DNA from 4 places in the Streptomyces sp. NPDC049837 genome. Region 4 is predicted to be linked to each of the others. Evidence: riboswitches for the same ligand, from Rfam matches in the RefSeq annotation. Region 4 holds a riboswitch; each other region holds the start of a gene.

Region 1 (6,992 bases), on a different contig from region 4:
CTCACCCGCTTCGAGGGGCAGGGCCTGGACAAGGGCCACGTGGTGCACGACCTGCTGTTCAAGCGGGTGTGACCCCGGACGCGGCCGTGCGTCCGTAGCAAAGCCGTCGCGGAGTGTCAGTGGCGGTCGTTAGGGTCGATCACGTGTCCTACTCGTCTGCGCAAGCCCAGTCGCCGTATCCGGCCGTCCCGGCGTATGAACCACAGCCGTCGTTCGACGCCGTGCCGGAGCGGGCCCGCTGGCGCTACAAGCCCCGCCGCGCCTTCTGGCGCAGCAAGGCGGTGCGGGCCTCCGCGGTCGTCATCGTGCTCGCCCTGTGCGGGCTGGTGATCCTCGCGCTGGTGCGGGAGCAGACCGGCACGCAGGGCTTCCTGGTGGGGCTCGGCCTCGCCGTGCTGCCGGTCCCGCTCCTGATGGCCGCGTTCCGCTGGCTGGACCGGGTCGAGCCGGGCCCGTGGAAGAACCTGCTGTTCTCGTTCGCGTGGGGGGCGTGCGCCGCCGCGCTGGTCGCGATCGTCGCCAACACCTTCGCGACGCGCTGGATAGCCACCGCCACCGCCGACCCGTCGTCCGCGGACACCCTCGGTGCCACCGTCATAGCGCCGATCGTGGAGGAGAGCGCGAAGGCCGCCGCCGTGCTGCTCATCTTCGTCTTCCGCAGACGGGACTTCACCGGGATCGTGGACGGCGTCGTCATCGCCGGGTTCACCGCGACGGGCTTCGCCTTCACCGAGAACATCCTGTACCTCGGCAACGCCTTCGGGGAGGACCAGCAGATCGGGACGTCGGGGCTGGCGTCCGTCACGGCCGCGACCTTCTTCGTACGGATCGTGATGTCGCCGTTCGCGCACCCGCTGTTCACCGTGCTCACCGGCATCGGTTTCGGCATCGCCGCGATCACCGCGCGCCGCAAGAAGGTCCGCCGCATCGCGCTGCCGGTGCTCGGGCTGGCCCTGGCGATGGGCATGCACGCGCTGTGGAACGGCTCGGCGGCGCTCGGGCCGTGGGGGTTCTACGCCGTGTACGGGGCGTTCATGGTGCCCGCGTTCGGGCTGCTGACGTGGCTGGCGGTCTGGTCGCGCCAGCGCGAGCTGCGCACGATATCGGGCGAGCTCCCGGCGTACGCCGCGGCGGGCTGGCTCAGCCCGGCCGAGCCGCTGGCGCTGTCCTCGATGCGGGCGCGGGGTCTGGCCCGTGGGTACGCGGCGCGCTGCTTCGGCCCGGCGGCGGCGCGCGCGGTCGGCGAGTACGAGGCGTTCGCGACGTCGCTGGCGTTCCTTCGCCACCGGGCCCGCCGGGGCGTGGTCGGCCACGACTTCATCGCGCGCGAGCAGGAGCTGCTGCACCACCTGTGGCAGCGCAAGGAGATAGCCGGGCCCGCGCTGACGTACGCGGCGCAGGCCACCGGCCGGGTGTGGACGCCGCCCCCGCATCTGAACTACGGCGGCTACAACCCGTACCGGTACTAGGAAACGGCCTAGGCCCGGCAGCCCTGGCGTCGGGGGGTGTGCCGCCAGAGCCGCCGGAGTACGAGGCGCACGAGGGGTACGAGGTTCGAGGAGCGGGTGCTCAGACGGTGAGGCCCTTGCCGCGCAGCCACGCCAGCGGGTCGATCCCGTCGCCGCCCGGCGTGTGCACCTCCAGGTGCAGGTGCGGCCCGGTCACGTTGCCGGTGGCGCCGACGCGTCCGATGGTCTCGCCGGTGGCGACCGTCTGCCCGGCGCCGACCGTCATGGACGACAGGTGGCAGTACCAGACCTCGGTACCGTCCTCCAGCTCCAGGACGATGCGGTAGCCGTACGAGCCGGACCATCCGGCCGACTTGATGGTGCCGCCGTGGACGGCCTTGGCGGGCGTGCCCGTGGGCGCGGCCAGGTCGAGGCCGGTGTGGTAGCCGGAGGACCACATGTTGCCGGCCTGGCCGTAGGTGGAGGTGATGGTGTACGAGGAGGTCGGCAGGGACCAGCTCCCGGCGAGCTTGGCCAGCCGCTCCTCCTCGGCGGCCTTCGCCTTGGCGGCGGCCTCGGCCTCGGCCTTCGCCTTCTCCTCGGCGGCCTGCTTGGCGGCCAGCTCCTCGGCGGCGGTCTGCTGGGCCTTCGCCTCCGCGGCGGCCTGCTCGGCGGCGGCCGCCTCGGCCGCGGCCTTCGCCTCCGCGTCGGCGGACGCCTGCTGCTGCTCGGCCTGCTGGAGGATGCGGGCGCGCAGGGCCTCACCCGCGTCGGCGCCGCTCCTCTGCTGCGCGGTGGCGTCGGCCGAGCCGGTGAGGGACGCGGCGGTGAGCGGCCCGCTGTCCGTGGTGCCCGCCTCGCCGGAGTCCCCGGAGTCCGAGTCGTCGGACATCAGGGAGCCGATGCCGGGCAGGGACTCGGCGTCGGGCAGGTTGTCCGTGACGACGTCGGGCAGGGATATGGAGACCGCGGGCTTGTCCTGCGCGGTGGCCATGCCACCCGCGCCGACCGCCGCGATCACGCCGACGCCGAGGACGGTGGAGCTACGGGCGAGGCCGCCGCGCTGCTTGGCGATGCGGTGCCGGCCGCGGACGGGGCGGACGGTCTCCTCGGTGGGGTTCCATTCCTCCCACTGCCCGTTTACGGGGGCGGCGTCCGGGACACCCGAAGTGTTGAACGAGGCGATCGAGCCGTACGGAGCTTCGGGGGCAGGCCTGTTGGACGCCACGGAGGCGCACTCCTTTCCTTCCTTCTCGCCTACCGGGTTAGCTGACGGGTTCGGAGCAGGAAGGTCTCCTACGGGCCTGGTTCAGCCCGATTCACCCCAAAAGGTGGTTCCCCGGTTCCCTCACGGGATTCGGCGCACGCGCACGGTGCCGTCTCTTGCGACGGCTGGGACGACCGCGCTGCGTTATCGAACGTTAATAGACGCGGGCTCCGGATTCCAAGCCGTTCCTACTGATCATTAACTGGACGGCCCCGGGATCTACCGGCCCACAATCGGGCACAACGGGGCGAGTTGACCGCACATCAGAAAGGTTCGCCGGCCACAGTAGTACTGACGGTGTGTCATATGTTATGCGGAGTGACACGCATCGACTACGCACCGTGCCGACAGTCGCTGGCGCGGTGGACGCCGCTACGGCACGACCGGCATCGTCCTGCGCCGCTCCGGCTGCCCCTCCGCCGGCCGGGTGACCGCCAGCAGCGCCAGGTCGTCCGTCGCCCCGCCACCCGTATGCCGCCGTACGTCGCTCACAAGCGCGTCCAGCATCGCGTCGGGCCCCGGGAAGAGCCGCCCCGACAGCCGCGCGACCGGATCGTAGAAGACCCCGTCCGCGTCCCGGGCCTCGGACAGCCCGTCCGTGTAGAACAGCAGCGTCGCCCCCGCCGGATACGGCACCTCGTACGCCCGGTCCGGCCACGTCCCCAGGTCCGACATGCCCAGCGGCAGCGCGGGCTCGGCCGGCTCCAGCAGCTCGGCGCGCCCGTCCGCGTACAGCATCAGCGGCTCCGGGTGCCCCCGGTCCACCACCCGCACCACGGCCTCCCCGCGCGGCACCTCCGCCAGCACCGCCGTGGTGAACCCCTCGAAGGCGTCCAGCCCGTCCCGCCGCGTCCCCTCCCGCGCCAGCGCCCGCTCCAGCCGCTGCGCCACACCCTCCAGCGAGCTCTCCTGCTCGGCCGCCTCCCGGAACGCCCCGATGACCACCGCCACCGCCTCGACCGCGCCCATGCCCTTGCCCCGCACGTCCCCGACCACCAGCCGCACCCCGTACGGCGTGTCCTGCACGGCGAAGAGGTCACCCCCGATGAACGCGTCCGCCTGCGCCGCCTCGTACCGCGCCGCCACCTGCAACCCCCCGATCCGCTCGGCCGGCGTCGGCAGCACGGCCCGCTGCGCGGTCTCGGCGATCACCCGCGCCGAGGCGAGCCGCTCCCCACTGCGCCGCACCACGCGGTTGATCAGCAGCGCGAGCGCCGCGACCACCGCCACGGTGAGGATCTCGGTCGGCGCCTGCACCTCGTCCAGGGTGCCGTTGCCCAGGTGCAGGAACAGCACCGCCAGCACCGCGCACAGCCCCGACAGCAGCGTCGTCCGGGCGGCGAACAGCGGCGCCGCGACCAGCGGGGCGGCGGCGAACAGCGGTACGGCGGTGAAGCGCGGCGGGGTCGACACGTCGTACACCACACCCCCCACGATCAGCAGCGCCGGCAACGCACGGGCGAACCGCCGGGCACCCCCGCGCCCGTCGCCACCGTCCCGGCCTCGCTGCCCCACCACTGGCCTCCTGCCCGCTCCGCCCACGGCTGCGGACGGTACCGCGCCCCACCCAGGCTCCCCGGAGCCGCGCCGCGCGGCGACCCGCCGTCCGCCGACCGAGCGACACCGTCCCGGAACGCGAACACGACGAAGGCCCGGTGCGCAATGCACCGGGCCTTCGTCATCAGTAGCGGGGACAGGATTTGAACCTGCGACCTCTGGGTTATGAGCCCAGCGAGCTACCGAGCTGCTCCACCCCGCGTCGGTGAACACCACCTTACGCCATCCGGCGCACGATCCCTAACCAATATCCCTGGTGGGCCGTGTGGGGACGTTTCTGTGGGCATTCACCCCACCCCTCGCGTGGACGCGCATCAGGAGGCGGCGCGGGGTCAGGACAGTGCCCAGCGCGGCGGGGCGGGGATCGGCTCGGGGATGGACACCCAGTTGCCAGCGGCGCGCGATGGTGGCGAGTGCCAGGGTCGCCTCGACCGTGCCGTAATGGTCGCCGATGCACTTGCGTGGCCCGGCGCCGAAGGGTACGAACGCGCCGCGGGGCAGTGCCCGGGCCCGGTGCGGCAGCCAGCGGTCGGGGTCGAAGGTGTGGGGGTGGGCGTAGACATCCGGGTGGCGGTGGACGGCGGCGCTGCAGAACAGGACCGAGGCGCCCACCGGCAGGTCGGCGCGGCCCAGGCGGGCCGGGGCGGTGGTCACCCGGGGCATCACCCAGGCGGGCGGGTAGAGCCGCAGGGTCTCGGTGAGGACCCGGGTGGTGTAGGGCAGGCGGTCCAAGTCGCCCCACCGTGCGGGCCCGTGGCCCAGTTCGGTGTCGACCTCCGCGTGGAGTCGCCGCTCGGCCTCGGGGTGCTGCGCGAGGAGGTACCGGGCCCAGGAGAGCGCTGATGTCGCGGTGTCGGCGCCCGCGCTGATCATCGGAACGATCTGCTCGTGGATTTCCTGGGCGGTCATGGCACGGCAGCCGTCCGGGCCGGTGGACGTGAGGGTGGCGATCAGGTCGTCGCCCGCGTCCTCAGGACGGCGCGGGGCAGCCAGGAGGAGGTCACGGGCGTCGAGGAGCCCCCGCATCAGTCGCGGATGCCGGATGAGCGGCAAGGGCAGCCGTTCGAGGCGGGGAGGGAGCAGGAAGCCGGGAAGGAAGCCCCGCAGCCCCACCGCGAGAGCCCGCCGGAACTCCCGCGCGGCGGCCGGGGTGGGGCTGGTCGAGAACAACGTGCGGCAGACGGTCCGCACCGCCATGTCGAACAGGTCGGAGAAGATGTCGACGACCTGACCGTCCGACCAGCGAGAGGTCAGCGCCGTGATCTCGTCCACCATGACCGTACTGAACTGCTCGATGCGGTCGCGGTGGAAGGCCGGCTGGATCAGCCGGCGCTGTCGGCGGTGGTCCCGTCGGGCGCACAGCGGCAGCGCGTTACCCGCCACAGCCCGCACCTTGACGTACAAGGCGCCGTCCTTGTCGAACGTCCGGTCATCGGTGAGGACCTGCCACAGCAGTTCCGGATGGCACGGCACGTACGTACGGAACGGCCCGAGGCGGACCTCCACCAGATCCCCGTGCTCGGGCAGCGAGCCGACGAAATCCAGCGGGCTGCGCAACAGCGCCCAGGCGTGGCCCACTCCGGGAAGCGCACCCGGGGCGACGGGAACGGAACGGGTCCGCGGGCTCACCGAAGAGGGCCTCCGTACACCTCTCCGTACACCTCTCCGGCGGCGGGGTCGCCCACGCGTGGTGAGGGGACCGGTGCGGGGCCGGCCTCGCGGAGGATGGCGCGGGTGATGTCCCGCGCCTCGATGCCCGCCTGGTGCAGCCCGCCGGTGAGGGGGTTGGTGTAGCCGGCGAAGTACAGGTGCGGCGCATCGCCCGCGCCATCCGCCGCGACATCCCGGCCCCCGTCCCCACACCTCGAACGCGCCCGGCAACGCGGCGGCACGATCGGGCGACGTGACGGAGTACGGGAGTTCACGCATCGCGCACGCAAAGGGCGTCCTGACACGCCTGTGCCCCGGCCAGGGAAAGTGGCCGGGGCACAAACTTGCTGGTCAGAGCCCGGCAAGGGCTCACGACCCGGTAGGCCGTGTGGGACTCGAACCCACAACCAACGGATTAAAAGTCCGCTGCTCTGCCAATTGAGCTAACGGCCCTCGGCGAGTCACCCCTGAGCATAGCCCCACGGCGCCCGGCATCCGATCGGGTATCGGGTGAACGGGCGCCGTCGCGCCGCGGAGGGGGTGGGATCGTCAGAACAGCGTGCGGTAGTGCTGCCAGCCCGTGGCGATGGTCACGGTCGCGCCGAACGACCCCTTGCCGTCACCCTTGTTGCGGAGCAGTTTGCCGTTGGCGTCGCGGGAGAGGAGGTCGGGCAGGCCGTCGCCGGTGATGTCGCCGACGCCCAGGATGTCGGTGCGGCCCGCGCCCCAGTCGCGGAAGACCAGCGCCCGGGGCTTCAGCGTGCCGGTGCCCGTGCCGCCGTAGCGCCAGAGCTCGCCCGACGGGTCGCGGGCCAGCAGGTCGCCGTGGCCGTCGCGGTCGGTGTCGCCCGCGCCGATCAGGCGGTGGCCCTTCCAGCCGGAGCCGATGACGACGCCCGGGTCGAACCCCGCGCGGGCGTTGGAGCGGTAGAGGTGGAGGTTGCCGGTCGTGGCGTGGCGGGCCAGCAGGTCGGGGCGGCCGTCGCCGGTGAGGTCGCCCGGGGCGGCGAAGGCGTCCATGCTGTTCCAGCCCGTACCGATCTGGACGTGCTCGGAGCCCTGACCGGGCG
Region 2 (6,992 bases), on a different contig from region 4:
TGGTCGGCGACCTCACCGGCGTCGACCTCGACGCGGTGCTCGCCGACACCCTGGGCGCCTGGACCGGCGACATGGCCGAGCCCCGCCCCGTACCGCCCGTGACGGCCGACGACACCGGCCGCGTCGTCATCGTCGACCGCCCCGGCGCCGTGCAGACGCAGCTCCTCATCGGCCGTATCGGCCCGGACCGGCACGACCGGGTCTGGCCGGCCCAGGTGCTCGGCACCTACTGCCTGGGCGGCACCCTCACCTCCCGCCTGGACCGGGTCCTGCGCGAGGAGAAGGGCTACACCTACGGCGTACGTGCCTTCGGCCAGGTGCTGCGCTCCGGCCCCGAGGGCAACGGCGCGGCCATGCTCGCCATCAGCGGCTCCGTCGACACACCCCACACGGGTCCGGCGCTCGACGACCTGTGGAAGGTGCTGCGCACCCTCGCCGCCGAGGGCCTGACCGACGCCGAGCGCGAGACGGCCGTGCAGAACCTGGTGGGCGTCGCCCCGCTCAAGTACGAGACGGCCGCCGCCGTCGCGGGCACCCTCGCCGACCAGGTCGAGCAGCACCTCCCGGACGACTACCAGGCCCAGATGTACGCCCGGCTGGCCGAGACGGGCACCGTGGAGGCCACCGCGGCGGTCGTCAGCGCGTTCCCGACGGACCGTCTGGTCACGGTCCTCGTCGGTGACGCGGCACAGATCAAGGAGCCCGTCGAGGCGCTCGGAATCGGTGAAGTGACAGTCGTCACCGGCTGATTGACGCGGTTTCCGCTCATACGAGTCGACGCGGTTCCTCTCTCACGAGCGGCCGCTCACCGGACCCCGGCATCGCTCGATGCCGGGGTCCGCCCGTATGTCCGCTTTGTTGCGGAGATTCGGTGTCTGCCCTGTGGCGTGCGCTACAAAAAACCGTGTCTGTTTGGTGATTGAAAGATCGGCCGCTTAGCGTCTGATGCGCTGTCCGACCGGTACCCGCCGCACCCGCGGCACCGGACAGCCATCGCCGAGTCCCCAACAGGCGCGAGCCTGGGGAGCCGGGGACCCACGCAGTCCCTGGGGTGAATCGGACGCCTTCGCACCCGTTGCGGAGGGGCCCGTAGGAGACCTTCCTGCTCCGAACCCGTCAGCTAACCCGGTAGGCGAGAAGGAAGGAAAGGACCAGCCACTTCATGGCGTTCACCCGTGCCACCGGGAAGCACCGTGCCCCGAGCCGCCTGAGCCGTAAGAGCGCACACGTCGCCGGAGTCGCGGCCCTCGCCACCACCGGCGTCATCGGAACCCTCGCTTCCCCGGCGCTCGCCGCCAACCCGGACGCCGCACCCCTCTCGCTCGAGGACACCGGCCTCAACCAGGCCGTCATCACCGACACGCTCGCCGCGCAGGTCGACGCCCAGGCCGAGGCCCAGGAGCTGGAGGCCCAGGAGGCCGCCGCCAAGGCGGCCGCCCAGGCGAAGGCCGAGGCGGAGGCCAAGCGCAAGGCCGAGATCCGGGTGCAGGCGGCCCGCGAGGCCAAGGAGCGCGCCGACCGCGAGGCCGAGCGCAAGCGGCTCAACGCCTTCCAGCTTCCGGTCGCCGGCACGTACGTCAGCACCGGCTACCAGACCGGCGGCGCCATGTGGTCCTCCGGCAGCCACACCGGCATCGACTTCCACGCCGCCTCCGGCTCCCGCGTGGTCTCCGTGGGCGCGGGCACCGTCGTCGAGGCGGGCTGGGGCGGCGCGTACGGCAACAACGTAGTGATCCGGATGAACGACGGTACGTACACGCAGTACGGCCACCTGTCCTCCATCAGCGTCTCGGCCGGCCAGACCGTCATGCCGGGCCAGCAGATAGGCCTGTCGGGCTCGACCGGCAACTCCTCCGGCCCGCACCTCCACTTCGAGGCCCGGACGAGCGCCGAGTACGGCTCGGACATCGACCCGGTCGCCTACCTCCGCTCGCACGGCGTCAACGTCTGACCCTCCTGTTCGTCAGGCAAGGCCCCGGTTCGGCACGCGAACCGGGGCCTTCGCCGTGCCGGGTCCTCCTGGCCGGGTCCTCCTGGCCAAAAAGAACTCCATGGATTCAGGGTGGCTATCGGAAATTCCGGTCCCCTGCAATAGAGTCACTGGACAGACGTCGAGCGGGTGAGTTTCGCGCGGATTAAGTTGGGGGTTCTGGTATGCGCATTCCAGCGCACTCGGTATGCACGGCGATCCGCGACGACATCGTCACCGGTGTGTTCGAGCGGGGCAGCCGGCTCACCGAGGAGCAGCTCGCCCGACGCTACGGAGTCTCGCGCGTCCCGGTCCGCGAGGCGCTGCGGACCCTGGAGTCGGAGGGCTTCGTGACCACCCGCCGTCACGTCGGCGCGTGCGTCGCCGAGCCCACCGAGCAGGAGGCGGCCGACCTGCTGGAGATGCGTACGCTGCTGGAGCCGCTGGGCGCCGCGCGGGCCGCCCAGCGCCGCACGGAGGCGCACCTGAAGGTGCTGCGGGGGCTGGTCAGGCTGGGCCAGGAGCGGGCGCGCCGCGGCCAGCGGGAGGACCTGCGCTCGTTGGACGGCTGGTTCCACGAGACGCTCGCCCAGGCGTCCGGCAGCCCGGCGCTGACGGCGCTGCTCACCCAGCTCCGGCACAAGATCGCCTGGATGTACGCGGTCGATCAGCCGGCCCGGCCGGCGGAGGCGTGGGCCGAGCACGGCGCGATCGTCGACGCCGTCGCGCGCGGCGACGCCGACCGCGCCCGCGCGCTCACCACCCTGCACGTCGAACGCTCGCTGTCCTCCCACCGGCTGCGCCGCCCGGAGCGGCCCGAGCGGCCGGCCGGCCGTGTGAGGACTTCGCAACACCCCGTAAACACCGCGAGCGCCCGCAATTAACACCGGCACCGTATACAAAGGCGGGGGAATTGTGCCCCGTGAATTCGCATGCCCGAAAAGGCCGCGTGCGGTAAAGGGCTGCCCGCGCCGAAATGCGGGAGGCGCCTGAAAGCGTGCGGCGAAACCCCGTGGGGCGAAACACCACGGGGCGGAACACCAGGGGGCGAAACCCGTACCGGCGGACCTCGCGGCCATAAAAGCGGAGCCGTACCACCCGTTTCCGGGGGTACGGCTCCGTGAAGCGACTGGGGGTGGGTCAGACGGTCTCGGGGAGTTCCTCGAGGCCCTCGGAGACCAGCTTCGCCAGGCGGTCCAGGGCGGCGTCCGCGCCCTCGGCGTCCGAAGCGAGCACGATCTCCTCGCCGCCCTGCGCGCCCAGGCCCAGCACCGCGAGCATCGACGCGGCGTTGACCGGGTTGCCATCTGCCTTGGCGATCGTCACGGGGACGCCGGCGGCCGTGGCGGCACGGACGAAGATGGAGGCGGGGCGGGCGTGCAGGCCCTCGGCCCAGCCGACGTTGACGCGGCGCTCAGCCATGGTGTTGCCCTTCGAGTCTCGGCGGTTGTCTAGACCAGTGGTCGAACCCAGTCTCTCATGTCCCACAGGGTGCTCGAACCGGCCTCCACGGGGCCCCGGCGGCCGGTCGGGCCGCCTCACCCTGCGTTGTCCACAGCACCTCCGCGACCGGCGGTCCGCCCCGTACTCTGGGCCCATGCGGACCCCGTCGGATCAGCCGGAACACGTGTACCCCGACCACTGGGAGGCCGACGTCGTGCTGCGGGACGGCGGCACCGCGCGGATCAGGCCGATCACCACGGATGACGCCGAGCGCCTGGTCAGCTTCTACGAGCAGGTCTCGGACGAGTCGAAGTACTACCGGTTCTTCGCACCTTACCCCCGGCTCTCCGCCAAGGACGTGCACCGCTTCACCCACCACGACTACGTGGACCGCGTGGGGCTCGCGGCCACGGTCGGCGGCGAGTTCATCGCGACCGTCCGGTACGACCGGATCAACGCGCAGGGCCTGCCCGCGAGCGCCCCCGCCGACGAGGCCGAGGTCGCGTTCCTCGTCCAGGACGCCCACCAGGGGCGGGGCGTCGCCTCCGCGCTGCTCGAACACATCGCGGCGGTCGCTCGCGAGCGTGGAATCCGGCGGTTCGCGGCCGAGGTCCTGCCCGCCAACACCAAGATGATCAAGGTCTTCACGGACGCCGGCTACACCCAGAAGCGCAGCTTCGAGGACGGAGCCGTCCGCCTCCACCTCGACCTGGAGCCCACCGACCGCGCCCTCGCCGTACAGCGCGCCCGCGAACAGCGCGCCGAGGCGCGGTCCGTGCAGCGGCTGCTGGCGCCCGGCTCCGTCGCCGTCATCGGCACCGGCCGCGCCCCCGGCGGCGTCGGCCGCACCGTCCTGCGCAACCTCCTCGGCGCCGGGTACACGGGCCGTACGTACGCGGTCAATCGCGCCCTCCCCGAGACGACGACGTCCCTGGACGGGGTGCCCGCCTTCCGCTCCGTCGCCGACATCGGGGAGCCGGTCGACCTCGCCGTCGTCGCCGTACCGGCCGAGCGGGTCCCCGAGGCCGTCGCCGACTGCGGGGAACACGGCGTGCAGGGTCTGGTGGTCCTGACCGCCGGTTACGCCGAACAGGGCGCCGAGGGCCGTGAGCGCCAGCGGGAACTGGTGCGGCAGGCACGCTCGTACGGGATGCGTATCATCGGGCCCAACGCGTTCGGGATCATCAACACCGCGCCCGGTGTGCGGCTCAACGCCTCGCTCGCCCCGCACCCGCCGGTGCCGGGACGGATCGGCCTGTTCACCCAGTCCGGCGCCATCGGCATCGCGCTGCTGTCCGGACTGCACCGGCGCGGCGCCGGCCTGTCGTCCTTCGTCTCGGCGGGCAACCGCGCGGACGTGTCGGGCAACGACATCCTTCAGTACTGGTACGACGACCCCGACACCGACGTCGTGCTGCTCTACCTCGAATCGATCGGCAACCCGCGCAAGTTCACCCGGCTCGCCCGGCGTACGGCGGCGGTGAAACCGGTCGTCGTCGTCAAGGGCGGCCGGCACAGCGGCAGCGCGCCGCCCGGCCACGCGGTGCCGGTCACCCGCATCCCGCACACCACGGTCTCGGCCCTGCTCCGGCAGGCGGGCGTGATCCGCGTCGACACGGTCACCGAACTGGTCGACGCCGGCCTGCTCCTCGCCGGGCAGCCGCTCCCGGCGGGCCCGCGCGTGGCGATCCTCGGCAACTCCGAGTCGCTGGGGCTGCTGACGTACGACGCCTGCCTGACCGAAGGGCTCAGGCCCCAGCGGCCGCGCGACCTGACGACGGCGGCGACGCCGCAGGACTTCCGTACCGCCCTGTCCGAGGCCCTCCGGGACGGCGCGTGCGACGCGGTCGTGGTGACCGCGATCCCCTGGGTCGGGGAGAACGGGGCGACCGAGTCCGGCGACGGCGAGGTCCTGGCCGAGGCGCTGCGGGCCGCCTCCGCCGAGGCACCGGCCAAGCCGGTGCTGGTCGTCCACGTGGAAATGGGCGCCCTCGCCGACGCCCTGGCGGCCGCCGCCAGCACGGCACCGACCGCCCCGCCCCCGCCGACCGGGACCCCGCGCACGGCTCCCGGCCCCGATACGCCCGCCCCGGCGCCCCCCGTGGCCCCGACCCCCGCCGGTGAGTACCGCATCCCCGCGTACCCCGCCGCCGAGCGGGCCGTCCGGGCGCTGGCCGAGGCCGTCAGGTACGGGCAGTGGCGGCGCCAGATCACAGACCCGGGGCGCGTCCCCGAGTACGAGGGCATCGACGAAGCGGGAGCCGCCGCGCAGATCGAGCGGACACTCGCGGACGACGTGGACGAGCGGGGTGTCACCCTCGCCCCCGACGCCGCCCGCGAGCTGCTCGGGCGCTACGGCATCGCCGTACGCCCCGCGCTGCCCGCCCCCACCGCCGACGCCGCCGTCCGTGCCGCCGCCGGCCTCGGCTACCCCGTCGCGCTCAAGACCACCGCCCCGCACCTCCGCCACCGCCCCGACCTCGGCGGTGTCCGCCTCGACCTGGCCACCGAGGAGCAGTTGCGGACCGCCTACGCCGAGTTGACCGAGACCCTCGGCAAGCCCGAGGAGCTCCAGCCGGTCGTCCAGGCCATGGTCCCGCGCGGCGTCGACACCGTCGTACGCGCCGCCATCGACCCCGCCGTCGGCGCCGTCCTGTCCTTCGGGCTCGCGGGCGCCCCCTCCGAGCTGCTGGGCGACACCGCGCACCGCCTCGTCCCCGCCACCGACCGGGACGTCGCCGAGCAGATCCGCTCCATCCGCACCGCCCCGCTCCTGTTCGGCTGGCGCGGCTCCGCGCCCGTCGACACCGCCGCTCTCGAAGAGCTGCTGCTCCGGGTGTCACGGCTGGTCGACGACCACCCGGAGATCGTCGCCGTCGGCCTGGAACCGGTGGTCGTCGCCACGCACGGCCTCTCCGTCCTCGGCGCGACCGTCCGGCTCGCCCCGCCCCCCGCCCGCACCGACATCGGCCCCCGCCGGCTCCCCAGCTACTGACGGCCCCCGCCCACCGAGCCACAGCCCCCACCGGCCACCACGGCCGCCCCCGCCCACCGAGCCACAGCCCCGGCCCCACCACCACGGACCCGCCGGCGACCCGCCACCGACCCGCCGACGACCCGGTTCCCGTGCGTCCCGTGCAGTCACCGCGCCCCCGTAGGATGGAGTCCATGGCGAAGACCGGTACGACCACCCAGGGGCTGCGCGCGGCGATCGAGCGCAGCGGCTACTACCCGGCCCTTGTGGCCGAGGCGGTGGAGGCCGCCGTCGGCGGGGAGCCGATCGCGTCGTACCTGGTCCACCAGGAGACCACCTTCGACGCCAACGAGGTGCGCCGCCACGTCACGGTCCTCGTCCTGACGGCCAACCGCTTCATCGTCAGCCACACCGACGAGCAGAACGCCGACACCAGCTCGCCGACGCCGTACGCCACCACCTCCACCGAGTCGGTCAAGCTCGGCCGGATCTCGTCCGTCGTCCTCAGCCGTGTCGTCGCCAACCCCGAGTCGTACACGCCCGGCACCCTGCCGCGTGAAGTGGTCCTCACCATCGGCTGGGGCGCCGTCTCGCGGATCGACCTGG
Region 3 (6,992 bases), on a different contig from region 4:
CACCACATCCAGCAGCTCGTCGTCGGAGGTCGCCAGCACGGCGAGCGCTTCTTCGCGGGTCGGCAGCTCGCGCCGAAGCCCCTTGTCCACCAGCGTGTTCAGCAGGTCCATGGAAGCTGATCCTGGCCTACGGCATGGCCCGGGGCCAAGGAGGAACTCCACAACAGACGCGGATTGGGGTGTGTGTATGACCACACTCTGACCACGGCCGACCCCGGTTAGGGTCTGTGCGCTGCCTACAAAAAGGGACCGACCCATGCCGCAGGACCCATTCGACTGGACCGACGACGAGGCACGGCGCCGCGCGGACGCCGGTCTGGTCCGTACGCTCCGCCCGCGACCGGCCGTACCGGACCTGCTGGACCTCGCGAGCAACGACTACCTCGGCCTCACCCACCACCCGGACATCACCGCCGCGGCCGCCGGGGCCGCCCGCCGCTGGGGCGCCGGCGCCACCGGCTCGCGCCTGGTGACCGGCACCACCGAGCTCCACGGTGAGCTGGAACGGGAGCTGGCCGACTTCTGCGGGTTCGAGGCGGCGCTGGTGTTCTCCTCCGGGTACGCCGCCAACCTCGCCGCCCTCACGGCGCTGAGCGCGCGCGGCTCGCTGATCGTCTCCGACGCGGGCAACCACGCCTCGATCGTGGACGGCTGCCGGCTCTCGCGCGCCGAGACGGCGGTCGTCACGCACGCCGACCCCGACGCGGTCGCCAAGGCCCTGGACGCCCACCCGGGCCGCCGGGCGCTCGTGGTGACGGACTCGGTCTTCTCCGTGGACGGCGACGCGGCGCCACTGGCCGGGCTCGCTGCGGCGTGCCGGGCGCACGGCGCCGCGCTGGTCGTCGACGACGCGCACGGCCTGGGCGTGCTGGGCGAGGGCGGGCGCGGCGCACTGTACGCGGCGGGGCTCGCGGGCAGCCCGGACGTCGTCGCCACGCTCACCCTCTCCAAGTCCCTGGGCAGCCAGGGTGGAGCGGTCCTCGGTCCGGCCCGGGTGATCGAGCACCTGGTCAACGCCGCCCGGACCTTCATCTTCGACACCGGGCTGGCCCCGGCCGCCGCCGGTGCCGCGCTGGCGAGCCTGCGGCTGCTGCGCGCCGAACCGGGCCTGGCGGGCCGGGCTCGTACGGTGGCGGCCACCCTGCACGCACGGCTGACCGCAGCGGGCCTGACCGCCGTACGGCCGGACGCCGCGGTCGTCTCCGTACGCGCCCCGTCGCCGGAGCAGGCGGTGAAGTGGGCGGCCGACTGCCGGTCGGAGGGGCTCGCGGTGGGCTGCTTCCGGCCGCCCTCGGTGCCGGACGGCATCTCGCGCCTCCGGCTCACCGCCCGCGCCGACTTGACGGAACGTCAGGTCGACGGGGCGGTCGCCACGATCCTCCGTACGGCGCCGGCCCCGGTCAGCCGACCCGCTTCAGGGAGCCGATGAAGGAGGTCCAGGCCGTCGCGGAGAACCGCAGCGGCGGCCTGGCGGTGTCCTTCGAGTCGCGCACGGCCAGCCGCGCGGCGTCGAGGCGGGCGGCCTCGACGCAGTTGTTCATGCCGACGCTGCGGCTGCTGCGCCACCAGCGGAGGCCGTCCCGGTGTGCGAGGTCCTGATATGTGGGGTTCTGGTGTGCGAGGTCCTGCTGTGCGAGGTAAGCAGACATGTGGGGTGCCTCTCCCTACGCGCCGTCACCGATCCCGGCGATGAGTTCCGACGACTCCTCGGGCGACAGGGCGTGCGCCTGCATGGTGCGGAAGGCGGCGCAGTACGCCTCGAGGTCTTCCGTGCGTTCGAGGTAGAGGCTACTCGTCAAGTGGTCAAGAGCAACCACGTCCAGATCAGAAATGTTCGGAAAGGAGAAGATAACGAAAGGTCCCGAGAGTCCCACGTACTCACCCGTCGCGAACGGCAGGATCTGGAGCCGCACATGAGGCAGCCGCGCCCACTCCAGTAACCGCCGCAACTGCTCCCGCATCACGCCCGGCCCGCCCACCTGCCGCCGCAGCACCGCCTCGTCCAGCACCGCCTCCAGCCTCAGCGGGGGATCGGCGCGCAGCACCTCCTGCCGCGCCATCCGCACCCGCACCAACGAGTCGACCGTCGCCGCCGGAATCCCCTCCAGCGCCGCCCGGGTCACCGCACGCGCGTACTCCGCCGTCTGCAACAGGCCCGGCACCACCGACGTCTCCAGCGTCCGTGCCGTGCACGCCTGCGCCTCCAGGCTGATGAAGTCCTGGTACGGGGGCGGCAGCACGCCCCGGTACGCGTGCCACCACCCCGTCCCGCCGCCGTCCGCCGCCGCCCCCGCCAACGCCGCCAACAGGGCGCGCAGCCGCGGCTCGTGGACGCCGTAGGCATCGAGCAGCTTCGCCACGTCCGCACCCGTGACCCCGCTCGTCCCCGTCTCGATCCGGCTCACCTTCGACTGGTGCCAGCCCACCAGCCGCGCCGCCTCACGGCTGGTCAGGCCCGCGGCCAGGCGCAGCCCGCGCAACTCCTCGCCGAGCTTGCGCCGGCGCACCGCCGGGCCGTGCCGACCGCCTCGCATGACCGCCTCCTCCCGCCGTCGGGACCTTTCCGCCACCGGGCCGCCCGCGGTGGGGCCAACCCGTCAGTTTGCCGCCCAAATCCGGTCTCGCGTCGCAGAGTTCACCGCTTCGAGCGACAGATATATGCATATCTTGGTGGATCGCCCCCATCAGGGGCGACATAAGTGGCAGTCTGGCGCGAAGCACAGTCCGAGGCCGTCCCCACAAAACATCCGGTACGTGTCGGAGCCCGGCCCCGGTGGGAAAGGGACAAGGTCGCCATGGCAGACCATCAGGAAGCATCCGTCACTCTGCCGAGCGATCCGGCCTCGGTCTCCGCCGCCCGGAGATACGTGGCGGACGTCCTCGCGGAATGGGGCCTCCCCGGTGAGGCGGAAACGGCCGACACGGTGCGGCTGATCGTCTCCGAACTCGCCACCAACGCCGTTCAGCACACCTTCGGTCAGTCGCCGACGTTCACGGTCGACGTCCGGCTGGAGCGTGACGAACAACTGCGCATCGGCGTCACCGACAGCCACCCCCGCTGGCCGCAGCGGCTGCCCGCGGCCGTACAGCAGGACAACGGCCGGGGGATGGTGATCATCCGCTGGCTCACCGCCGAATGCGGCGGCCGTCTCTCGGTCACCCCGACCCCCGAGGGCGGCAAGACCGTCTGGATCGCCCTCCCCTGGACGGTCCCGGTCCAGACCTGACCCGCTCCCCGCCCTGTGCAGGCGGTCCCTCCCTACGCCCCCCGCCCGAAACCCCCACGCAGCAACGCCCGCAGCGACTGGGCCGCAGGCCCCGACTCGTCGCCCCGGTGCGCCACCGAGATCGTCCGGCGGAACGCGGCCGGTTCCAAGAGGCGCACACCCAGCGGCGCCGGATCCATCGCGGCGACCATCTCCGGTACCACCGCCACCCCCAGGCCCGCGCTGACCAGCGCGCACACCAGCGCGTAGCCCGGCGACTCGCACACCACCGCCGGTCTCGCCCCCGCCTCGCGCAGGGCCCCCTCCACACCCCGCCGCGCCGGATGCGCCGGGGCACTGCTGATCAGCGGCTGGTCCGCCAGCTCGGCCACCGCCAGCCGTCCCGAGCCCTCGGCCAGGACATGACCCGGCGCGGTCACCAGCACCAGCTCCTCGACCAGCAGCGGCTCCAGGAACACGCCCGTCGGCGGCGGCTCGGCGCCGGCCGGCTCGTACGCGTGCGTCAGCGCCAGATCGACCTGCCCGGCCGCCACCGCGGCCACCCCACGCGGCGGCTCGTACTCGGTGACCGCCAGTTCCACGTCCGGGTGGGCGCGCCGGAACGCGCTGAGCACCGGCGGCAGCAGGTGGATGCCCACGGTGGTGAACGTGCCCACCCGCAGCCGGCCGCCCGTCAGACCGTTCAGCAGCGCCAGCTCGTGCCGCGCCCGTTCCATCTCGTCCAGCACCCGGCGCGCCCGCGCCACCAGCACCTCGCCCGCCGCCGTCAGCCTGGCGCCCCGGTGATGGCGCACGAGCAGCGGCGCGCCCGCCTCCCGCTCCAGCTTGGCGAGCTGCTGGGAGAGCGCGGGCGCCGTGTAGCCGAGCCGCCCCGCGGCCCGGGTGATCGAACCGGCTTCCGCGACCGCGACGAGCGCGGCCAGCCGCACGGGGTCGTACATTAAGCGTTCCTTTAGGCAGGCCCTCAAGATTGCAAGTACACGCTAAGGCCTCCGGTGCGTCAGCCTGGGTGACCATGGACGCACAGCTCATCGCCTTCATCGGTGTCGCGGCAGGCATGGTCGCCATGCCGGGCGCCGACTTCACCGTCGTCGTGCGCAACTCGCTGGCCTCCCGCCGCGCCGGTGTGGCGTGCGCGGTGGGCGTCGCGGGCGGGCTGGTCGTCCACACGGCGCTCGCGGTCGCGGGGCTCGCCGCGCTCCTGGTCGCGGTGCCCGTCCTCTACCGGACGCTCCAGATCGCCGGTGGCGCGTACGTCCTCTACCTGGGCGTCCAGGCGGTGCGCAGCGCGCTCAAGGGAGCCGGGACGGGGGCGGTCGAGGGGGAGCCGGCTCTCGGCGTGGGGCGGAGCCTGCGGCAGGGGTTCCTGACCAACGTCCTCAACCCCAAGGCGCCCGTCCTCTTCCTGAGCCTGCTGCCGCAGTTCGTGCCGGACGGGGCGGCCGTGCTGCCGCGCACGCTGCTCCTGGCGTCGATCGTGGTGGTCCTCGCCCTGGTCTGGTTCCCGGCCGTCGCGCTGCTGGTGGACCGGCTGGGGCGGTGGCTGCGACGGCCGCGCACCGCCAGGGCCGTGCAGGGCGTCACCGGTGGTGGACTCGCCGCCCTGGGGGTGTCGCTCCTGGTCGCTCCGGTGGCCGGTCGCTGAGCCCGCGCCGTACGAGATGGGGGAGGAGCCCCCACAGGCCGCCGCACACCAGCAGGGTGAAGGCGCCCGCCGCCAGGCCCTCGGGCCTGCCGTGCACCACGTCCACGACCAGCGACACGGAGCAGGTCAGGGCCAGCGCCAGGACCACGAACCCGATCCTCGCCAGCTTCGACGACACGGCCACGATGCGCGCCTTGGCGCCCCGCTGGAACAGCGAACGGTGCAGTGCGGCCGGGGCGGTGAGCAGCACCGCCGCCACGACGGACAGCAGCAGCGTCACGACGTACATGCCGCGCTGGTACGAGTCGAGCGAGCCGAAGCGGGGCGTGAACGCCAGGGTCAGCAGGAAGGCGAACAGGATCTGGACGCCGGTCTGGGTGACGCGCAGTTCCTGGAGCAGCTCGGCGAAATTGCGGTCGGCGCGCTCCAGGGGCGTCTCGTTGCGCGTCCCGTCGCGCGCGGTGCGGGGGCTCTCGCCGGACATTCCCGACGAGTACCCCCGCACCACGGGTCATGCCCGGAGCATCAGCGGACGCGTCCGTACCAGACCGACTTCGACCAGATCTTGTCCAGCTTGACCACCGAACCCGACTTCGGCGAGTGCCAGATCTTGTTGTTACCCGCGTAGATACCGACGTGGTAGACGTTGCTCCCACGATGGAAGAAGACCAGGTCGCCCTTCTGCCGGCTGGAGGCGGAGATGTGGCGGGTCTTGTTGTACTGCTGCTGTGCCGTGCGCGGCAGCGTCTTGCCGACCTGCTTGTACGAGTAGAGCGTCAGGCCGGAGCAGTCGAACCGGGACGGGCCCGCCGCTCCGTACTTGTACGGTGCGCCCTTCTTGGACGCGGCGATGTTCAGCGCCTTGGTCGCGTGTGCCGGGGCGGCCTGTGCCTCCGATACGGCGCCGGGCGCCAGCATCGGGCCGCCGACGGCGGCGAGGGTGAGTGCCGAGACGGCACCGGCCCGGGACAGCAGAGACGGGACATGAATCTGCGCGGTCATTGCGCAACCCTTCGTCAGCCGCCTGTGAAGGATGACCTGTCGGGTTCGGGCTGGCGAAGTTGCCCGGCCGCTGACGCGGCTTCACCCCAAGGGAGACCGACCGTACGAACACCGTCCGGTCACCCGCACTGCTTGGGTCCTCCACTCCTGCCGATCCACTCCTGTCGACCAGTCATCCGGACGGCGGCAGGACTCGGCGTCCGCCCGGACCGCCCCGCCGCGGTGGCGGGGGCTTGTCGTCGTCAGGGATCTTGACCCATGTCGGGGTGAAATTCCGAGTCGAAACGGCCTTATGTGAGGCTCCTCACGACTGATCCATTCGGGTGGACAGGGCCGATTTGGTGCCCGGCGGCGTGACATCGACGAACCCCGTACCAGGGCCGGAACCTGATATTCCGCCAGATGTGTACACCGGGTGCGCAACTCGCGTCGTACCAAATTCGTCCGGTTGCGTACGCTGAACGAGGGAGCGGTCCTCGTACTCCTGAGCCCATCCGGGGGAGGGCTACGTCGGTCCCACGCCTCGATTCTGAGGCACCGTCACGCGTCCCGCGCGCCGTTCGCCGTCAAGCACCCGCAACGCCCGCGCCAGCGTATGGGCATGCACATCGCTCTCACCGCGCTCATGCATCGAGGTCAGGGCGTCGCGCAGCGCGGTCGCACGCCCGACGAGGGCCTGTGCCGCGCGCAGGGCGCTGTACGTGTGGGTGGCGCGCGCCGGATTGATCCGGCCCAGGAGGTCGACGACTTCGAGCCAACTGTCGACGAACGCGCTTTCGGCGCGGGTCAGTGCGGGGAGCGGTGGCCAGTCCGGAGGTTCGGGAGCCGGCATCGCTCACCTCCCGCGGTTCGGGACGACGTGGTCCGCCAGCCCGTACGCCACGGCGGCGGCCGCGTCGAAGACCGTGTCGCGCTCCAGGTCGGCCTCCACGCGCTCGCGGGTCCGCCCGGTGTGGCGGACCAGCATGTCCGTGAGTTGGCCACGCAGCCGGAGCAACTCCCGCGCGTGGATGTCGAGATCCGTCGGTCGCCCGCGCAACGGCTCCTCGATGGCGGGCTGTTGGACGAGTACGCGGGCGCCGGGCAGGACCATCCGCTTGCCGGGTGCGCCGGCGGCG
Region 4 (6,992 bases):
CGGCGCAATTCGAGGGGCCCGCGCGGCGGCAGCGGCGGCCAGGGCTGGTCCGGGTCGGCGGGGACCTCCACGCCCAGGACCTGGCCGGCCCGGAGCGCCACGCGCGTGTGGCCCTCGGGCGACAGGTGCAGCCGGTCGTCGTCCCAAGCGCGCCTGTCCTGCACGGTCTTGAGGGACCACAGGTCCAGCACCGGGCAGCCGTACCGGTCCGCGACGGCGCGCACGTGCCCGTTGTACGTGGCGATCTTGCCGCGCAGGTGGCGCAGCACCGGCACGCCCCGGGTGTCGAACCCGGTGGTCACCAGGACCGTGCCGACTGCGGACGTCAGGTCGGCGACGGCCCGTTCGAAGCGCTCGGCGACGTCGTCCGGGTCGCTGCCCGGCCGGATGATGTCGTTGCCGCCGGCGCAGAAGGTCACCAGGTCCGGGGCCAGTTCCTTGGCCCGCGGGACCTGCTCCTCCACGATCTGGTCCAGGAGGCGCCCCCGTACGGCGAGGTTGGCGTACCGGAAGTCCTCGGGCTCCGGGAGCCGGTCGGCGAGCAGCACCGCGAGGCGGTCCGCCCAGCCGACGAACGTTCCGTCGGGCCCAGGGTCTCCGACGCCCTCGGTGAAGCTGTCACCGATCGCCGCGTACGACCCGAATACGTCACTGTCTCTGAATGTCGAATCGTCTGCCACGGGAGCACATCTTTCACCGGGAGATGTGACCTACGCGACCGTAAGGAGGGGTTGACGGGGGGTGATGTTTGCCACCGGTCAAGATTCACCCAAGCACGGAATACACACGCAATACGTCCGGGGATACGGCTCCGCCCGGCACCGGGAGGCGGTGCCGGGCGGAGCGCCGTTCGGAAGCGGAGGCGTCAGATGGCGACGCCGTGCTGGCGGAGGTACGCCAGCGGGTCGATGTCCGAGCCGTAGCTGGGGCTGGTCCGGACCTCCATGTGGAGGTGCGGGCCGGAGGAGTTGCCGGTGGAGCCGACCAGCCCGATCTCCTGGCCCCCGCTCACGGTCTGGCCGGAGGAGACGGAGAGGGAGGACATGTGGGCGTACTGCGAGTAGTTGCCGTCCGCGTGCTGGATGACGACCTCGTTGCCGTACGCGCCGCTCCAGCCGGCCGAGACGACGGTGCCGGCGCCGATGGCCTTGACGCTGGTGCCGGAGGGGGCCGCGAAGTCGACACCGGTGTGGTAACCGGAGGACCACATGGAGCCGGAGGCGCGGTACGGCGTGGAGACACCGGCGGAGACCGGGGCGGTGAAGCCCGAGACGGCCGGGGCCTCGGCCTTGGCGGCGGAGCGCGAGGCGCGGCTCTCGGTGCGGGTGTCGTCGGCCTTCGGCTTCGCCGGGGCGGCCTTCTTCGCCGGGGCGGCCGTCGACTTGGCGCCGAGCGTGAGCTTCATGCCCGGGAGGATCAGCGACGGGTCCTCGCCGATGACCTGGCGGTTGTCCTGGTACAGCTTCTGCCAGCCGCCCTTGACGTTCTTGTTGCGGGCGATCTTGGAGAGGTAGTCGCCGGCGACCACGGTGTACGTGCGCGGCGCGGCCTTCTTCGCCGGGGCGGCGGCCTCGGGGGCGGCCTGGGCGGCGGCGACGGCCTGCTGCGGGGCGGTGGCCGGGGCGGCGGCGTGCGCGCCGGTGGCGCCGAACAGCGGCAGGGCGATGGCGGCGCCACCCGTACCGGCGGCGACGAAACCACGCGTAATGGAGCTGGACTTGGGACGGCGGTGCTTACCCTTCGCGGGCATGGCGAATTCCTCTCCGGCGCCTGCGAGGTGAGCTGTCGGGTTCGGACTGGAGTTGTCCGGCCGCGCCATGGACGCGACTTCACCCCGAGCCGGTCCCGGAATTCCGGGGTCGGCGTACTACCTGGGTCCCCCGCTCCTGCCACGCGTGGGTGGGTGCGAATTCCGACCGGCGGCAGGATTCGGCGGTCCGGCCGGATTGCCGTGACCGTAAGCGAGCCGGGTCGGCGTGAACAAGCCGCCGCATTCTTATCGGCATTCTCCGCGGTGTGGCCGCCACGGAATTCCGGTCACCCTCCGTGGATTGCGGATCATGAATTCCCGTTGTGGGCACGGAGTTTATGAACGGCATCCCGCCACGGACGGTCACGGTTATGACGCTGCTCACGTGGGCGCGCCCATCCCCCTTGCTACCAGGGCACGTTATATCCAATGACCCAATACGGACAGAAGTGCCATTCCTTGGCGAGTGCGACGAGAGCCACCAATCCACCCGCCGGGCGAGCACCGTCCGGACGCGACACCCGAACGCAACCATAAAGGGGCAAAATGCCGTAATAAGGCATCCCGCTATGCCGGGTACCGAGCGTGACAAGGGGCAACGGATGTGCGACGTGCACGGACATTGATCGTCCGACGCACCGATGTCGTATCGTCGGACCGCGACATCGTCGGCGGCCGACGCCGACCGCAGACACGTCAGGAGCCCCCGTGACGCAGCCGCTGCCGCAGGTCCCGTCGATCGAGCCCGAGCTGACCGGGGTGCGCAACTTCCGCGACGTCGGCGGGCTCCCGACCGTGGACGGCCGGCGGGTGCGGCACGGCAGGCTCTACCGCAGCGGGCACCTCGCGCACGCGACGGGCGAGGACGCCGCCTTCCTCGCGGGCCTCGGCCTGCACACGATCTTCGACTTCCGCAACGCCGCCGACCAGAAGCTGGAAGGCCCGGACGTCGAGCTGCCCGGCGTGCGGAATGTGAACATCCCCCTGTCCGACCCGGCCGACGGCGCCGAGTTCTGGACCATGGTCCGTGACGGCGACCTCGACCAGCTCCGGTCGATACTGGCGGACGGCAAGGCGGCGGCCCGGATGACGGCCTCGTACCGCGTGATCATCAAGGAGCGCACCGCCGAGCACAGCCGTGTCCTGCACGCGCTCGCCGAGGACAGCGTCCCGGCCCTGATGCACTGCGCGGCCGGCAAGGACCGGGCGGGGCTGTCCATCGCGGTGTCCCTCCTGGCCGTCGGCGTCGAGCGGGAGGCCATCGAGGAGGACTACCTCAAGTCCAACGACCCGAGCCGCCGGTACAAGGTGCGCCGCAGCGACAACTCCCCGGCCGGCATGTCGCCCGAGGTGCTGGAGCTGCTCAGCCCGCTCTTCGAAGCCCGCCTCGAGTACCTGTCGGCGGCCTTCTCGACGATCGAGGAGACCTGGGGCTCGACCGAGCGCTACCTGACCGAGGGGCTGAAGCTCTCCCCGGAGACGCGCGAGCGGCTGCGCGAGCGCCTCCTCGACCAGGACTGAGCCCTCATTCCGCCCCCAGGGCGAACAGCAGGTAGAGGAACGCGGCGAAGAGGTGGCCCGCCACCAGGTAGGCGAAGAGCCGGACGACGAGTCCTACGGGGAACGTCCGTTCCTGAGACATGGCGGATCTCTCCGATCGAAGGTCAGCGGCGGTGGGCGTCCACGCCGAGGCACAGGTCGGCAGCGGCGCTCTGCATGAGGGTGTGGACGAACAGCAGCTCCGCCCCGCCGCGCGTGGCGGCGCCGATCCGGTGCGGGGTGAGCGAGTCGAAGTGCGCGCTGTCCCCGGGGTCGAGGACGTGCACGTCCTCCCCGAGGGCGAGCCGCACCCGGCCGCCGAGGACGTACAGCCACTCCTCCCCCGGGTGTACGCGCACGAGGTCGCCCTGGGTGGCGTACGGGACCTGGACGCGCAGCGCCTGCATGGCGCGCCCGGGGCCGCCGGCCTGGTGGTAGACCCAGCCGTCCGCCCCGGCGGGCTCGGCCCGGCCGCCCCGGACGATCGGGTCGCGCTCCGGCGGCACCTCGCCCAGCAGCTCGGAAACGGTCGTACCGTAGACGCGGGCGAGACCGAGCAGCATGGGCAGCGACGGCTGGCGGCGGCCGGTCTCCAGCCGTGACAGGTGGGCCGGCGAGAGCCCGGCGCGCTGCGCGGCGGCCTCCAGGGTCAGTCCCCGGCGCCGCCGCAGCGCCCGGAGCTGGGGCGCGACGTCCGGCAGCGCGCCGGGTGCCGCTGCGCCCGACGGCGCCTCGGAGGAAGTGCTCATGCCTCCATTGCGCCAGGGCCTTCCCTGTCAGGCAAATTTCTTGCCTCAGAGGCAAAACCCCGGGGGCTCAGCGGTTGGCGATCGCCTGCTTCACCAGCGTCCGGCCGAAGTCCCAGATCAGACCGCCACCGCTGTGCGCCTCGTCCATGACGGCGGTGAACGCCGCCACGAACCGGTCCACCTCCCGCTCCCCGATGATCAGCGGCGGGATCAGCTTGATCACCTCCAGCCGGTCGCCCGAGACCTGGGTGAGGATGCGGTGCCGTTGCAGCAGCGGGACCACGACCATCTGGGCGAACAGACCCTTGCGGGCCGCCTGGAGCATCGTCCAGCGGCTGCGCAGCCCGAGCGAGGACGGGCGGCCGAATTCGAGCCCGATCATCAGGCCCCGGCCGCGCACCTCGTGGAGCATCTCGTAGCGGTCGACGAGCGCGGTGAGCCGTGACTTCAGCAGCTCACCGGTCCGCCGGGCGTTCGCCACGATCTCCTCGTCGTCCAGGACGGACAGGACGGCGAGCCCCGCCGCCATGGCCTGGGCATTCGACCCGAAGCTGGCCGAGTGGACGAGCACCCGGTCCAGTGACGAGTAGACCTTCTTGAAGATCCAGTCGGTGCCGAGGGTGGCCCCGACCGGCACGTAGCCGCCGGAGAGCGCCTTGGCGACGCACACCAGGTCCGGCTCGACGCCGTCCTCGTGCTGGTAGCCGTAGAAGGTGCCGGTGCGGCCGAGGCCGGTCTGGACCTCGTCGGCGATCAGCAGCGCCTTGTGCCGGTGGAGCAGGTCCTGTGCGGCGCGCAGGAAACCGGGCGGGGTCTCGTGGACGCCCTTGCCCTGGATGGGTTCGACGATGAAGGCGGCCACGTCGCCCCGCTTCAGCTCCCGCTCCAGCGCGCTCAGGTCGCCGAGCTCGATGGCGGTGTCGGGCAGCAGCGGTTCGAAGCCGTCGCGGAAGCAGCTCTCCCCGTTGACCGAGAGGGAGCCGGCGGTCAGCCCGTGGAAGGCGTGCGCGCAGTACAGGACGCGGGGCCTGCCGGTGGCGTACCGGGCGAACTTCAGCGCGGTCTCCACCGCCTCCGTACCGCTGTTGGAGAAGAACACACGGTCCAGGTGCGGCGAGTACGTGAGCAGCTTCTCGGCGAGCAGACCGGGCAGGACGGGGCAGTCGAAGCGGGTGAGGTCGGCCAGCTCCGCGTCGAGGACGTCGTGGAGGGCCTTGCGGACGACGGGATGGTGCCGGCCCAGGCCCATGACGCCGAAGCCGGCGAGCATGTCGAGGTAGTCGTTGCCGTCGGCGTCCCAGAAGTAGGCGCCCTCGGCACGCTCGTAGACCTTGTCGAAGCCGATCGTGTGGAGCATGCGCGGCAACGTGGGGTTGAGGTGGCGGGCGTGCAGGTCGTAGCCCTCGCCGCGGCGGTCGGCGAGCAGCGCCGCCAGATCGAACTTCTTGCTCATGCTTCGTTCTCCTTGCCTGCCGACGTGCGTGCCAGCGCTGCGCTGATGCGTCCCGCGATCTCCACCGGGGTGAGACCGATGTCGGCCAGCACCTCACCGCGCTTGGCGTGTGCCAGGAACTGTTCCGGGACGCCGAAGGTCCGCAGCGGTACGTCGACCCCGGCGTCCCGCAGCGCCTGTCCGACCGCCCAGCCGACGCCGCCGCTGCGGCTGTTGTCCTCGACGACGGCGACCAGCCGGTGGCTGTCCGCCAGCGGGGCGAGCTGCTCGTCGACGGGCTTGACCCAGCGCGGGTCGACGACCGTGCAGCGGACGCCGCGCTCCGCGAGCAGCCCGGCCGCGCCGAGGCAGACGGGCGCCATGACGCCGACGGCCACGAGCAGCACGTCCGGGCCCGCGTCGTCCGGACCGGCGACCGGGCCCGTGACCGGACCGGTGTCCGGCCGGTGCAGGACGTCCATGCCGCCGATCCGGCCGACGGCGGGCACGGCGGCCCCCACCGGCTCCTTCGGGAAGCGCAGCACGGTCGGCGCGTCGTCCACGTCGACCGCCTCGCGGAGCTGGGCGCGCAGTTCGCCGGCGTCGCGCGGGGCGGCGATCCGGAGCCCGGGCACGGCCTGGAGCACCGACAGGTCCCACACCCCGTTGTGCGAGGGGCCGTCCACGCCGGTCACGCCCGCCCGGTCCAGGACGAAGGTGACGCCGCACCGGTGCAGGGCCACGTCCATCAGGAGCTGGTCGAAGGCCCGGTTGAGGAAGGTGGCGTAGACGGCGACGACCGGGTGCAGCCCGCCGGTCGCGAGCCCGGCCGCGCAGACGGCGGCGTGCTGCTCGGCGATGCCGACGTCCCACACCCGGTCGGGGAACCGTTCGGCGAACTTCGTCAGCCCGACCGGGTGCAGCATCGCGGCCGTGAGGGCGACGACGTCCGGCCGCTCGGCGCCGATCTCGGCGATGGCGTCGCCGAACACGGACGTCCAGGACGGCCCGGCGGCGGGCGCGAGCGGCTCGCAGGTGAGCGGGTCCATGGCGCCGACGGCGTGGAACCGGTCGGCCTCGTCCTCCAGGGCGGGCCCGTAGCCGTGGCCCTTCTGGGTCAGGCAGTGGACGAGGACGGGGCCGTGGAAGCGCTTGGCGCGGCGCAGTGCCGTTTCCACGGCCGCGACGTCGTGCCCGTCGATGGGGCCGACGTACTTCAGGCCGAGGTCCTCGAACATGCCCTGGGGCGCGATGAAGTCCTTGAAGCCCTTCTTGGCGCCGTGCAGCGACCCGTACAGCGGCGGTCCGATGACGGGGGTGTGACGGAGGACGTCCTTGCCCCAGGCGAGGAACCGTTCATAGCCGTCGGTGGTACGGAGGGTGGAGAGGTGCCCGGCGAGGCCGCCGATCGTCGGGGCGTAGGAGCGCTCGTTGTCGTTGACGACGACGATCAGCGGCCGGTCCTTGGCAGCGGCGATGTTGTTGAGCGCCTCCCACGCCATGCCGCCGGTGAGCGCCCCGT

The links. A riboswitch is a leader RNA that binds a small molecule or an ion and turns the genes downstream of it on or off. The one in region 4 is predicted to bind cyclic di-AMP.
Region 1: another riboswitch for cyclic di-AMP. It lies ahead of AB0J57_RS11445 (M23 family metallopeptidase); the one in region 4 lies ahead of AB0J57_RS03105 (LysM peptidoglycan-binding domain-containing M23 family metallopeptidase).
Region 2: another riboswitch for cyclic di-AMP. It lies ahead of AB0J57_RS20845 (M23 family metallopeptidase); the one in region 4 lies ahead of AB0J57_RS03105 (LysM peptidoglycan-binding domain-containing M23 family metallopeptidase).
Region 3: another riboswitch for cyclic di-AMP. It lies ahead of AB0J57_RS05180 (C40 family peptidase); the one in region 4 lies ahead of AB0J57_RS03105 (LysM peptidoglycan-binding domain-containing M23 family metallopeptidase).

The regions. Positions count from the first base shown of each region.
Region 1 covers NZ_JBFAMP010000004.1:15,032-22,023, forward strand. Annotated here, with positions in the region: gene trmB (tRNA (guanosine(46)-N7)-methyltransferase TrmB) at 1-72, shown strand, start outside; gene AB0J57_RS11440 (PrsW family intramembrane metalloprotease) at 144-1,469, shown strand; gene AB0J57_RS11445 (M23 family metallopeptidase) at 1,570-2,634, opposite strand; cyclic di-AMP (ydaO/yuaA leader) riboswitch at 2,688-2,821, opposite strand; gene AB0J57_RS11450 (PP2C family protein-serine/threonine phosphatase) at 3,088-4,230, opposite strand; tRNA gene AB0J57_RS11455 (tRNA-Met) at 4,401-4,474, opposite strand; gene AB0J57_RS11460 (cytochrome P450) at 4,513-5,901, opposite strand; tRNA gene AB0J57_RS11465 (tRNA-Lys) at 6,303-6,375, opposite strand; gene AB0J57_RS11470 (FG-GAP-like repeat-containing protein) at 6,472-6,992, opposite strand, start outside.
Region 2 covers NZ_JBFAMP010000007.1:163,716-170,707, forward strand. Annotated here, with positions in the region: gene AB0J57_RS20840 (pitrilysin family protein) at 1-749, shown strand, start outside; cyclic di-AMP (ydaO/yuaA leader) riboswitch at 985-1,150, shown strand; gene AB0J57_RS20845 (M23 family metallopeptidase) at 1,163-1,951, shown strand; gene AB0J57_RS20850 (GntR family transcriptional regulator) at 2,155-2,853, shown strand; gene AB0J57_RS20855 (HPr family phosphocarrier protein) at 3,110-3,391, opposite strand; gene AB0J57_RS20860 (GNAT family N-acetyltransferase) at 3,567-6,407, shown strand; gene AB0J57_RS20865 (DUF5998 family protein) at 6,581-6,992, shown strand, end outside.
Region 3 covers NZ_JBFAMP010000002.1:117,905-124,896, forward strand. Annotated here, with positions in the region: gene bioB (biotin synthase BioB) at 1-111, opposite strand, end outside; gene AB0J57_RS05145 (8-amino-7-oxononanoate synthase) at 257-1,429, shown strand; gene AB0J57_RS05150 (DUF397 domain-containing protein) at 1,401-1,649, opposite strand; gene AB0J57_RS05155 (helix-turn-helix transcriptional regulator) at 1,665-2,534, opposite strand; gene AB0J57_RS05160 (ATP-binding protein) at 2,796-3,227, shown strand; gene AB0J57_RS05165 (LysR family transcriptional regulator) at 3,260-4,168, opposite strand; gene AB0J57_RS05170 (LysE family translocator) at 4,243-4,872, shown strand; gene AB0J57_RS05175 (DUF6328 family protein) at 4,808-5,356, opposite strand; gene AB0J57_RS05180 (C40 family peptidase) at 5,398-5,874, opposite strand; cyclic di-AMP (ydaO/yuaA leader) riboswitch at 5,879-6,083, opposite strand; gene AB0J57_RS05185 (hypothetical protein) at 6,380-6,706, opposite strand; gene AB0J57_RS05190 (ATP-dependent Clp protease proteolytic subunit) at 6,710-6,992, opposite strand, start outside.
Region 4 covers NZ_JBFAMP010000001.1:680,349-687,340, forward strand. Annotated here, with positions in the region: gene AB0J57_RS03100 (SGNH/GDSL hydrolase family protein) at 1-680, opposite strand, end outside; gene AB0J57_RS03105 (LysM peptidoglycan-binding domain-containing M23 family metallopeptidase) at 866-1,750, opposite strand; cyclic di-AMP (ydaO/yuaA leader) riboswitch at 1,755-1,912, opposite strand; gene AB0J57_RS03110 (tyrosine-protein phosphatase) at 2,459-3,271, shown strand; gene AB0J57_RS03115 (DUF6126 family protein) at 3,276-3,392, opposite strand; gene AB0J57_RS03120 (XRE family transcriptional regulator) at 3,415-4,038, opposite strand; gene AB0J57_RS03125 (aspartate aminotransferase family protein) at 4,106-5,491, opposite strand; gene dxs (1-deoxy-D-xylulose-5-phosphate synthase) at 5,488-6,992, opposite strand, start outside.